Regions from separate parts of the Algoriphagus sp. Y33 genome, predicted to be linked through region 1. Evidence: riboswitches for the same ligand, from Rfam matches in the RefSeq annotation. Region 1 holds a riboswitch; each other region holds the start of a gene.
What was found. A riboswitch is a leader RNA that binds a small molecule or an ion and turns the genes downstream of it on or off. The one in region 1 is predicted to bind thiamine pyrophosphate.
Positions count from the first base shown of each region.

Region 1 (4,158 bases):
ATGAATACCTACGAATAGCTTCCATGGATTTTCCGAAACGGAAAGTTCATGGAAACTAAAAAAAGAAGAAGAGCCCTCGAGCTCCCCATAATCAGCAAAGGAATAAAATCCTTCCTCAGCAAGAATCAGATGATCCAGTACAGGGACATCTAAAATCCTGCCTGCTTCTTTAATTCTTTGAGTTAATCTCTTATCCTGTTCTGAAGGCATCAAGTTTCCACTCGGGTGATTATGGGCCAGTATTACAGAGCTTGCATTAGCCTTGATTGCAGCTGCAAAAACCAGTTTTACATCCACCACAGTCCCTGCGGTTCCTCCCGAGCTGATGGTTACTATTCCCAGTACCCTATTGGCTCTGGACAGCAGCATTACTTTGAAGTCTTCAGCAAAGCCAATCCTTTCCTGATCCCAGACTTTGGCAAACACTTCATGAACCTGTCTTGAACTTGCTACCCTAGGTCTTTGGGATGACTTTACCTTGGCACTGTAGCCCAGCTTGATCTCAGCTACTTCATACAAATCAATTTTTCTTTCCTGAGTCTCCATAATCTTTTTCGTTTTTGTGGAACAATGAATTATGAAGCTCCATCAGGCCTTGGGCGACAAAGACCGGAAGGAAAAGGAATAAAAAGCGCAGCGAAGCAAGCGGCTTTATGCCGGAAGCTTACGGTCGCCCAGAGCCCAGAGGACTAACTTTGTGAGGAATTCAGGGGTAAAAAAGTTCAGTTGAAATCTATTCAGCCAACGGCATAACAGGAAGCTCCTCATATTCTTCCCTAAGAATGACTTCGGGTACATTTGAGTCCTCAGTACGGGAGGCAAGCAGGCGGCTCACTGTATGAAAACCCATCCCACTCGCCCCAAAAGGCTTCATCAGGTTTTCAATGTCCGCCTTCTTGAGATCCGGAGAAATCCACGCCTTGGCATCAGCAACATTAAGGGTCGGTTGCCAGCACCAGCAGGTGGGGATGGGCAAATCCGTTCAGGTGGTATCCCATCTTCTCAATACTCCTTCTTTTTTTGGCTTAGCATTGAATTCCATACTTAAATCCAGCTCAATTTGCTCCCCTTTCTGATTGACATTGTAGCACATAGTATCCCCTACTTTTATACCTACCTAAAAGATAAACAACAAATTCCAAGAACGATAATGGCCCATGCATTTATACTAAACGAAATGATTCGCAGAACTCGATAATTCTTCCTCTTCATATTGTCAGACAGGATCAGTTTTCGGGAACTCATCCTTCTTTTCAGGAGGCAGTCCATCACCCTTCCTTGGAAAACAAGGATCTTCTTCAATTTGATCTGGTGGAATTGTATCGGGAAAGGGTCAGGGAGATCGGGAGGATTGAGTTGAATAGTAGCTTTCGGCCTGTTACTAAGGAAATAAAAAAACGTCGATGCCCCATGGAACATCGGAATTATCCATGCATGAATGTCCGAGACAAGATAGGCAGCTGTAGTCTTTCTAAACCAATCTTTATTTGACCCTGTTCCGTTTGTTTTCCCCGGGTTTTAATCGGCCACAGGATTGGCTGCCATAATAATAAGACGTATATTTACTCTGGCTTTAGGGGTATTCTGAGAAGAATTGAGATAGTCCCTTCGAACCTGATCCGGTTGACACCGGCGTAGGGAAAAGCAGACAAAGCACCGTCCGGTATGCTGTCTTTCTTTTTATCCAAAGGAATTCCTTTAGCCATTTTCACTTTCCAAAAGTAAAAAACAATGGCAAAAAATCTCTGGAAACACATTCAGAAGGTACGGCAAACCTCTCCCCTAGTCCACAATATCACCAATTTCGTGGTCATGAATAATTCGGCCAATGCTTTATTGGCTGTAGGAGCATCACCTATTATGTCTCACGCCCATTCCGAAGTTGAGGACATGGTAAATATCTGTCAGTCGCTGGTCATCAACATTGGTACATTGGATGAATATTTTGTGAAGTCCATGATTCTCGCCGCGCAAAAAGCCAATGAGTTAAACAAACCTTGGGTATTGGATCCTGTTGGTGCCGGTGCTTCTCCTTATCGAAATGAGGTTCTGATGCAACTTTTGGCCTATTCCCCCACGGTAATAAGAGGAAATGCTTCTGAAATTATGGCACTTGCCCAAGCTGACCGAGTCTCAACCAAAGGGGTTGACAGCACCGCCAAAAGTGATGAAGCGATTCACGCCGCGGAATACGTTCATCAAAAATATGGATCAATAATCTGCATATCGGGAGAAACAGACATCATCGTGGGCAATTCCCGGCAGACCTTCATCAGTAATGGTGATGGGTTGATGACAAAAGTAACCGGCTTAGGATGCTCTGCGACTGCGGTGATCGGTGCATTTATCGCCGTCATTGAAAACAGGGAAGAAGCGGTCTGTGCAGCAACCGCCCTGTTCAGCATCAGTGGTGAATTGGCAGCCCACCAAAGCAAAGGCCCGGGAACCCTACAGGCCAACCTATTGGATAAGTTGTATCACCTGACAGAAGATGAATTTGTCGCGGTCTTGAAAATCAGAAACAATGGATAGAAATCCATTCCCATATAAACTGTATTTGGTCGTCTCGGAGGCTGCTTGCAAAAAGGACTTTTTGCATGTGATTGGGCAGGCGATTCAGGGAGGTGTTGACATCGTACAGTATAGGGAAAAGGGACTAAACCCGGAAGAGTATGCATCCAAAGCTTTGCAGGTCAAAGAAATCACCGATAAGTATAATGTCCCTCTCATCATTAATGACAGCGTCTCAGTGGCGAAAAAAATCAACGCTTTTGGGATACATGTAGGCAATTCGGATATAGCCCCAACTGTAATTCGGGAAATATGGAAAGATTGTCAGTGTCTTGGATACTCCATCGAGTATATGAATCAATTGGAATCTAAAGAAACCGCAGCCGCGGACTATTTGGGGGTGAGCCCGGTATTCTCTACCCCGACGAAAATTGACACCATCACAGAATGGGGCATTGAGGGAATGAAAACCATCAGAAAACTCACTACGAAACCACTTGTTGCTATTGGTGGACTCAATCAAAGCAACGTCTCTGAAGTAATGAATGCGGGAGCGGACTCCATTGCCGTGGTCTCCGCGATCTGCGCTGCGGATGACCCACGGGAAGCTGCCTATTCACTGAAGGGGATATTAATGAATTCACTATGAAAAAATACAGTTATCCTTCTGTTTTGGCGATTGCCGGATTTGACGGAAGCGGAGGGGCGGGTATTCAGGCTGACATCAAGACCATCTCTGCCCTGGGGTGCTATGCTACCTCTGTTTTGACAGCTTTACCCGTTCAAAACACCCAGGGTGTGCGGTCTATTTTCCCCATTCCCATAGAGGCAGTGGCGGAGCAGATGGAAGCCGTCTTGGATGATATTTTCCCGCAGGCCATAAAAATAGGAATGGTGCATACGGGCGAGCTCGTGGATACGATTGTTGAAATACTGGCAAAATACCCCAAGGTACCGCTGGTTTTCGATCCTGTCATGGTGGCCACGAGTGGGCATAGATTGATTGAGGAGAAAACAAAGTCAGTGATTGTCGAAAAGTTGTTTCCCATTTCAACACTCATTACTCCCAATATGGATGAAGCCGGGATATTGGCCGGAATGAATGTAAACACGGTAGAAGACATGTACCTAGCAGGTGAGAAGATATTGAAGCTGGGCAGCAATGCCATATTGCTCAAAGGCGGACACCTGAATCTCCCGAAAATCACATCACTGTTTTTTGATGCGGACGGCAGTGTGAAGTCATTTGAACATGAAAAACTCAAAACCAACAACACGCACGGTTCGGGTTGTACTTTATCCTCAGCCATCGCTGGTTATTTAGCGCTGGGAAATGATTTACCAACAGCTATCCAACTTGGAAAGAACTATGTTCATCAGGCCATCTTTGCCGGCAAAGACGTGGTAACCGGCAAGGGGAACGGTCCGCTCAACCACTTTTTCAACCCTCAAAAACTTATAAAAAATGACATGGTCTGATTCAGCCTGGACGCAGATCCAGCCAATTTATCTGCGAATCCTGGACATGCCCTTTATCCAGGAATTGATTGATGGCTCATTGGGTGAAGAAAAATTCCAATTCTACATTGCCCAGGACTCAAACTATCTGGAACATTTTGGAAGGGCATTGGCAGTGATAGGGGCACG
Region 1 is NZ_CP061947.1:3,624,774-3,628,931, forward strand. It holds gene ID165_RS14555 (RadC family protein) at 1-546, opposite strand, end outside; gene ID165_RS14560 (hypothetical protein) at 734-874, opposite strand; TPP riboswitch at 1,566-1,658, shown strand; gene thiM (hydroxyethylthiazole kinase) at 1,732-2,532, shown strand; gene thiE (thiamine phosphate synthase) at 2,525-3,160, shown strand; gene thiD (bifunctional hydroxymethylpyrimidine kinase/phosphomethylpyrimidine kinase) at 3,157-3,990, shown strand; gene ID165_RS14580 (TenA family protein) at 3,977-4,158, shown strand, end outside.

Region 2 (4,158 bases), 1.9 Mb from region 1:
GCAATCCATCGGATTTCTATTTGGAGGATGGATCTTACTTCCGCATCAAAACACTCCAATTCGGCTATACACTTCCTACTGCCATTGCAGGCAAAGTCGGCATGAAAAAGGCCAGAGTATATGTGATGAGCGAAAACTTGCTCACGCTCACCAAATACACAGGGTATGATCCCGAAATCGGCGGTGGGGTCATGAGCATTGACCGTGGTATTTATCCACAAGCCCGCTCGTTTATGGTCGGTGTAAATGTAGGTTTTTAATCAAAATTGACTCTAATCATGTTAAAACATAAAAAAAATCTCGTTGCCATCGCTTTGACGGCATTGACATTGAGTTCCTGCTCTGATGATTTTCTTGAAATCAAGCCTAGAGGCACAGATTTGGAATCCAACTATTATCAGAACCAAGAAGAAGCATTCAATGGGTTGGTTGCCGTATATGACGTAGTCGGAATGCAAGGGGGAGGATACGTAACCAAACTGACTGCTCTTAATGCTGCATCAGATGATCATTTTGCAGGCGGTGGAGGCCCAAATGATGTTACTTCTATCCAAGTATGGTCCAATTACACACTGGATCCTGCAAACGGTCCCCAAGGAGATCTTTGGAGTAAGGGCTTTTCAGGTGTTTTTCGTGCAAATGTACTTATACAAAAGCTTCCTGAAGTGCCTATGGATGAGTCGTTAAAAGCCCGCTATCATGCAGAAGCCACATTCCTTAGGGCATACTTCTACTTCGATTTGGTGCGCTTGTTTGAAAACGTACCGCTTTTCACAGAGCCTATCTCTACGTCCGAAATGTTCGATGTGGTACAGGCAGATCCTTCTGAAGTATATGCACAGATAGAAGCGGATATTTTGGAAGCACTTCCCAACCTTCCTGTCCAGCTCAATCCGGAAACCGAAGCGGGAAGAGCTACTGAAGGAATGGCACGTGCAGTCTTGGGAAAGGTCTATTTGCAGCAGGAAAAATTTGCGCTGGCAGCGGAGCAATTTGAAATGGTAAACGGAACTCCCGGTGGTACCAGCCAGTATGGATACAAATTACTGGACAAGTTCTCCGATCTATTTGAAGTTGATAATAAATTCAATTCGGAGTCAATTTTCGAAGTATCCTTTACGAATACATCAAATGGTGATTGGGGATGCGTGGGATGTACAGAAGGGAATCTTTTGAACATCATGGTAGGTCCACGGGGTTACAATCCAATCGCAGATACTGCACCTGATTATGTTTCCGGCTGGAGCTTTTTGACTGTTACTCCGGATTTGTATCAAGTGATGAAAAACGATCCGCGTAAATCAGCGACCATTGCGGATTTGGATAGCTTGGAAAAAGCGGGAGCTGTAACTTATGAAAAAGGCTACAACAATACCGGCTATTTCTTAGAGAAATTTGCAGGACGTCAGAAAGACAGATCCACGGGAGGCGGAGTGATGGAACTGAACTTCCGTCAAAATATCTATGAAATCCGTCTTGCAGATTCCTATCTTTTGGAAGCTGAAGCACTCGTAAGAGGCGGTGGAAATACAGGCCGTGCACAGGCTCTGCTAGATGCCGTTCGGGCTAGAGTCGGCTTGGGAACTATCCCCGTTTCCATACATACAATTTTGGAAGAAAGACGTCTGGAACTCGCAGGAGAAGGTCATAGATGGTTTGACCTAGTCCGAAATGGAAAAGCAGCAGAAGCACTTGCAAGCAAAGGCTTTGTGGCAGGAAAGCATGAAATTCTCCCAATTCCACTTTTGGAATTGGATAATACGCTGATAGAACAAAACCAAGAATATGGTGGCAGTAAGTAATTAAGTACGTAGTACTTATAAAATGATAAAGGCCTATTCCCTGCTATGGGAATAGGCCTTTCTATTTAAAATAATGCATACCTTAATTGGAATGAAATCAGAATTTGATTTATCTAAAGCTGATATAACGGTATCGGTCTAGGATTTATCATCCTATTTCAGCCACTCGCATCTTTTGCCCCAATCCATCAATAAAGCTTCCCGGTGCTTTGCTACAACTTTAGCTCCCTGCTTGGTTATTTTCCATAATTCCTTAGGTTTTGGAAATTCCTCTTTATGCGAAGCGAACTTAGATAGTCCGGCTCGTAGAGCGAAATCATGTATAAATCCCTATCTTAGTATCATCAATTAAGGGGTGCCCTAATATTTCGGGCTGAGATCATACCCATCGGTGAGCGATCACTGAGCACCTGATCCGGGTAATGCCGGCGTAGGGACTAGATTACTGTTCTCCCTTTTTTGAATAATCCAAAAACGTTATTCAAATGCTATTGTATATTGACATGAGTCTGCTCGCTGAGCAGATCAAATCCACGAGTGTACTGGAATGGTTCGCTGTGGGTTTTGGAGTCACCTCAGTGCTGCTCGCCCGCAAAAACAATGTGTTGCTCTATCCCGCGGGCATCATCGGAATCTCGTGTTCGGGCTTCTTGCTTGTGGATGCCAAGCTCTACGCCGAAACCCTGCTCAATGCTTATTACCTAATAATGAGTATTTATGGCTGGGCCATGTGGAAAAACAGATCGAATTCCGGGGCCTCGCAAATCTCAAGAAGTACAGTTACTGAGCAGAAAATCACCTGGGCAATCGCCCTCGGCGGCTGGGTATTTCTCTATTTTATGCTTACCAATTTTACCGACTCCGATGTGCCTGTGATCGATGCTTTTGTATCCTCTACTGCCTGGGCAGGGATGTGGCTTCTGGCAAAAAGAAAGTTGGAAAACTGGATATGGCTGAATGTGTCAAATATCGTAGCCATTCCTTTGCTCTTTCACAAGCAACTGATTCTAATCTCATTTCTCACCATTTTCCTTTTCGTCATAGCCATTTTGGGTTATTTCGATTGGAAAAAAGAACTAGACCACGCCCATGGAAAAGTCAAAACTGTTTAGCCACGAACTCGCTACCAAAGCAGAAGAACTTGGATACCTTCCCGAGGAATGGCTGGCTGAGATTTATTCCGAAAAATGGTTTAAGATTTTTGTGCCAAAGGACTTGGGAGGACTGGGTTGTACCCTGCCTGAAGCCTTGGAAATTGAGGAAAAACTGGCAAAGCTGGACGGGAGTCTGGGATGGACAGTGACGCTCTGTGCAGGTGCAGCCTGGTTTGTCGGCTTTATGGATGAGTCACTTCGTAATGATATTTTCCCCGACGAAAAACTCTGCTTGGCAGGAAGTGGATTTGTAGGAGGAAAAGCCAATTTGGTGGATGAAAAGTACATCATTTCCGGAAGTTGGACCTATGCATCGGGAGCCTTGCATGCTACACATCTCACTGCCAATTGCGGGATATTGGAAGATGGGAAGGCACTGTTGGATGGAAAAGGAAAGCCGGTGATCAAAGCTTTTGTCCTCGACAGAAAAGATGTAACTATTCTTGACGGTTGGAATTACATGGGAATGGTAGCTACAGGAAGCCATGCTTTTCGATGCGATGACGTTGAAGTTCCACTAAACCGTTGCTTTGAAATTCTTCCGGAAAAAGCTCAATTGACTGCTTCCGTTTACCAATACCCCTTTCTTCAGTTTGCCGAAGCTACGCTTGCAGCGAATATTTTGGGTATTTCTCTTCACTTAAAGGAATTGATAGAGCAGTCGTTTTGGAGAAGGCATGAGTACAGAAGCTATGATAAAAAGCATCTTGAGTACTTCCTTAAACTACTGGGAAAGCAAGAGGAAAAACTTCAAAATCTTCGGGATGAGTTTTATCATCAAGTCAATGCTTCATGGGGTGAACTGGAAAAAAAAGGAAAAATATCAGATTCTAGATTGAAGAAAATTAGCGAAGTAAGCAGAATACTTACCCAAAAATGCCGTAAAATTACTGGACGGCTCTACCCCTTCTCAGGTTTGGAAGCTGCCAAAACCCATACCGAACTGAATCGGGTCTGGCGGGATTTTAATACAGTCGGTCAGCATGTCCTGCTGATATTTCCGTTTTAGATAAGCAAACACACTTTTCAAAAATCTCCTTGTATGTTTCTATGCAGTTTCTAAGGAGGTGTGGTGAAAAACAAAACCTTTGGGGTCTAAACCCCAAAGGTTAGACAAACTCTTTGAAAATCACTGTCGCATTATGCCCTCCGAAACCAAAGGTATTGCTCAAGGCAACTTTTATTTTTTTCTCGACAACATT
Region 2 is NZ_CP061947.1:1,676,055-1,680,212, reverse strand. It holds gene ID165_RS06750 (TonB-dependent receptor) at 1-260, shown strand, start outside; gene ID165_RS06745 (RagB/SusD family nutrient uptake outer membrane protein) at 279-1,802, shown strand; TPP riboswitch at 2,144-2,257, shown strand; gene pnuC (nicotinamide riboside transporter PnuC) at 2,288-2,914, shown strand; gene ID165_RS06735 (acyl-CoA dehydrogenase) at 2,892-3,965, shown strand; gene fabF (beta-ketoacyl-ACP synthase II) at 4,066-4,158, opposite strand, start outside.
Region 2: another riboswitch for thiamine pyrophosphate. It lies ahead of pnuC (nicotinamide riboside transporter PnuC); the one in region 1 lies ahead of thiM (hydroxyethylthiazole kinase).

Region 3 (4,158 bases), 260 kb from region 1:
AAATTTCCCTGCCTTTTTCCTTAAATTCTTCCGACTTCTCAAACATCCCCGCTTCTGCGTCATTACGAATCTCCTGACTGATTTTCATAGAGCAGAATTTCGGTCCGCACATCGAGCAGAAGTGGGCGACTTTTGCGCCTTCAGCAGGAAGAGTTTCATCGTGAAATTCACGTGCTGTGTCCGGATCCAACGATAGGTTGAACTGGTCTTCCCATCTGAATTCGAAGCGGGCTTTGCTCAAGGCATTATCCCGGTATTGAGCACCGGGGTGTCCTTTTGCCAAATCCGCTGCGTGCGCAGCCAGTTTATAGGTAATTACTCCAGTTTTCACATCTTCCCTGTTTGGCAAGCCTAAATGCTCTTTTGGTGTGACGTAGCACAGCATCGCAGTACCAAACCAGCCAATCATCGCAGCTCCGATTGCCGAAGTGATGTGGTCATAACCTGGTGCTATATCAGTAGTCAAAGGTCCTAAAGTGTAGAAAGGCGCTTCGTGACATTCTCTCAATTGCTTGTCCATGTTTTCTTTGATCATGTGCATCGGTACATGGCCGGGACCTTCTATCATCACCTGCACATCGTGCTTCCAAGCGATTTTTGTCAGTTCGCCCAATGTTTCCAACTCGGCAAATTGTGCCGCATCGTTTGCATCGGCGATCGAGCCCGGACGCAGACCATCTCCAAGAGAGAAAGCCACATCGTATGCCTTCATGATTTCACAAATGTCCTCGAAATGCGTGTAAAGGAAATTTTCTTTGTGATGTGAAAGACACCATTTTGCCATAATCGAACCGCCACGGGAGACGATTCCCGTCATTCGCTTGGCCGTCAATGGGATGTATCGCAAAAGCACACCCGCATGAATGGTGAAATACGATACGCCTTGCTCGGCTTGTTCGATCAACGTATCTCTGAAAATTTCCCATGTCAGGTCTTCTGCTTTACCTTTTACTTTTTCAAGTGCCTGATAAATCGGAACAGTTCCTATCGGAACGGGTGAGTTGCGGATAATCCATTCTCTTGTCTCATGAATGTTGTCCCCGGTAGACAAATCCATAATAGTGTCCGCTCCCCAGCGGCAAGCCCACACGGCCTTCTCTACTTCTTCTTCAATAGATGAAGTCACGGCACTGTTACCGATATTTGCATTTACTTTCACCAAGAAATTACGTCCTATAATCATGGGCTCACTTTCCGGGTGGTTGATGTTATTTGGGATAATGGCTCTTCCCTCTGCTATTTCATCGCGTACGAATTCAGGTGTAATGAGATTTTTAGGAGTATTCGCAGCGAAACTTTCGCCTATATGCTGCGCGCACATTGTATCGTATTCGCCGTTCCATTGCGCTTTCAAATCTTCTATCCGTTGATTTTCGCGAATGGCAATATATTCCATTTCAGGTGTGATAATTCCTTTTTTGGCATAGTGCAACTGTGACACATTTGCACCGTTTTTCGCCCGCAGAGGTTTTGCAATATGCTCAAAACGCAAATGTTCCAGCGAACTGTCGTTCAATCGTTCCTGTCCGTAATCTGAAGTGGAGGATTCCAGACGCTCCACATCCCCGCGGTCAAGAATCCACTGCTCTCGGATACGCGGCAAACCTTTTTTGATATCGATTACCGCATTTTCATCCGTATAGGGTCCACTTGCGTCATATACTGTTACCGGTGGATTCTTCATTGTTCCTCCGCTGAACAACTTCGTGGGCGAGACCGCAATTTCACGCATCGCTACTTTGATATCGTGGATTTTTCCCGGTACATACACTTTTTTAGAGCCGCTTATAGGTCCTTTTGAAATACTGCCCTGCATGGGTGATTTGTCTTTTTTGCTCATAACTTACCCTCCTTGAGTTGCTTTGATGATCAATAAATTATCGTTTGCTTTTAAGTAGGTCTTCGCCCACTCTGTCTTGGGGACAATGGTTTCATTGATTGCCACAGCAATACCATTTTGTTTTTCGCCTATCTGACGAAAAACAAAGTCTGAAACCGATGTTTCTTCCTGTACCTCCTGAGTCTGATTGTTATATGTTATCTCCATCCTGTAAAAATTATATACTTCAGGGGAGACACAGCACGTGTATCACTTAGCTTTTTCCTTCGGCAGTACTAACTGCATCAGGTTCAAAGGGTATAATCTCAGTCCTTACTGTATTCAGTGAGGACACCCCTAAAGTTTTCCCAAGCTACAAATAAATTGTGAGAGTGGGAAAAAAGAAGGGATGTTTTGTGAATCTCTAGTTCAGGTTTTTGTTGGGGAATATGGGATATCCCAGTTGCTTCGTGGACTTTCTGCAGTATGTTTTTCCGCACCTCATTACCCATAGCTTAGGGCGTACTATAGACTAATCACCAATCTTTGAATACTGTAACTGTCTATTTGTCCATAGCGACCGGTTACTCAAAATTTTTTTCCTATTACTGTAGCGAATGGGATAAGCTATCCGTCAGGGTAAAAAAGCATTATGAAGACACTTCTTCGAATCTACTTGATTTTGATATTTGCCGGTAGCGCTATGGAAGCCGGATCAGAGAATGATTCAATCAACTCGGGATTTTCGACAGAAGCATCTAATTTTGCTGCAAATTCCGGCTATAACCAGAACCAAAAAGGGACAATGACCAATTGTATTAACTTGGCTATTCCGGTAGATTACAAAGATGTGAGGGGGACTGGTGTAAAGCAAAAGCCCTGAGTAGGTTGCTTATGACGAGATGAAACATGAATAACTAACTAGTGAGAATTCCGACTCCAACATGGAAGTCGTAAACCATAGATTAATAGGTTTGAATTGAATTGGACTGATCAGGAGTTGATCGAAGGTTGCAAACGACGATCAGCTAAGCACGAAGAGGTGTTTTATAAAAAATACTATGGCTATGTCATGGGGATCAGTCTGTCCTATTCCAAGGACAGAGCACTGGCCGATGAAATCACGAACGACTCCTTTATGAAGTTTTTCGGGTCTATTAAGAAATTTGATGATTTCCAGTCTGTGAAGGCTTGGCTTCGCCGTATCACCGTAAATACCGCTATAGACTATTTCCGAAAGCAGAAGAAGTTTCAGAATCAAACCGATGTGACTGAGGATCCCGGGGTTTTCCATGAAATGAGTGCGCTTCAAGATCTGGCATTTCAGGATATTATCAATCTTATCAATCAGTTACAGGAGGATCATAAAATGGTTTTCAATCTCTATGAAATTGAAGGCTACAGCCACAAGGAAATTGGCGAGAAGCTTAGCTTGTCAGAAAGCTCATCAAGAGTCTATCTCGCCCGGGCGAAGACGCAGCTCCGTAAATTAGTCTCATTACACTTGAAAGAATATGAAGGAAGATAAGCTGGATAAAGAAATTGCTGCTTCCCTTAAAAAGAAGTTAGCAGAGGCTTCTGTGCCTTACCAATTGGGTGCATGGGAAGCTTTTCAGAAAAAACGCGCATTGCGCAAACGTAAAACTATTGCCTATTGGGCGAGCGGGGTCGCTGCGTCCCTGGTACTTTTGGCAGTGGGATTGAATTCTGTTGATTTCTCAGGAAATGAACATCCTGAGTATAGGGAAATTCAGATGGCAGAAAGTATCGGGAATGCCTCTGAAAATGAGGTAGAAGAAATTACTATAACTGAAAAAGAGGCTATTGCGGAAAATTCTCCTGTCGGGACGGAAGTAGATCAAAAGTCAAGTGAAAGTGCTTCTGATACCAAAGCAATTACTAAAGCTGAGAAAAATCAAAGCTCTCGACCTGCTCCTGCTGATACTAAAACTTTGGCTTTTGTTCCTGATCCTACACTAGAGGAAGTAGAAAAAACAGCTAAGACGGAAACGGTAAATGCATTGCCGGAATTGCAGGTGCTTTCTACCGAAAAACCGGTAGGACTGGTTCCAAAAAGCGAAATCATTCAAAATCCTCCCCTGATTGCCAAAGTGGAAGAAAAGGAACTCCTGCCATTGATTGAGAAACCCATAGAAAAGACACCGGCGGTGGTTGAAGTAGAAGAAACTGTGAAACCTATAATGCCTCTGGCTCCTCCAGAATTAGAGAAGGAAAGATTTGTCGCTGAAAATGATTTTCCTGTTATTCCAAAGGATAAAGCTACAGTTGGACTGGGTATGGGCTTATCTCCCGGTTTCGGGGCAATCCAAAGCGATAAC
Region 3 is NZ_CP061947.1:3,886,728-3,890,885, reverse strand. It holds gene thiC (phosphomethylpyrimidine synthase ThiC) at 1-1,840, opposite strand, end outside; gene thiS (sulfur carrier protein ThiS) at 1,844-2,047, opposite strand; TPP riboswitch at 2,085-2,188, opposite strand; gene ID165_RS15595 (hypothetical protein) at 2,472-2,702, shown strand; gene ID165_RS15590 (RNA polymerase sigma factor) at 2,799-3,347, shown strand; gene ID165_RS15585 (outer membrane beta-barrel protein) at 3,334-4,158, shown strand, end outside.
Region 3: another riboswitch for thiamine pyrophosphate. It lies ahead of thiS (sulfur carrier protein ThiS); the one in region 1 lies ahead of thiM (hydroxyethylthiazole kinase).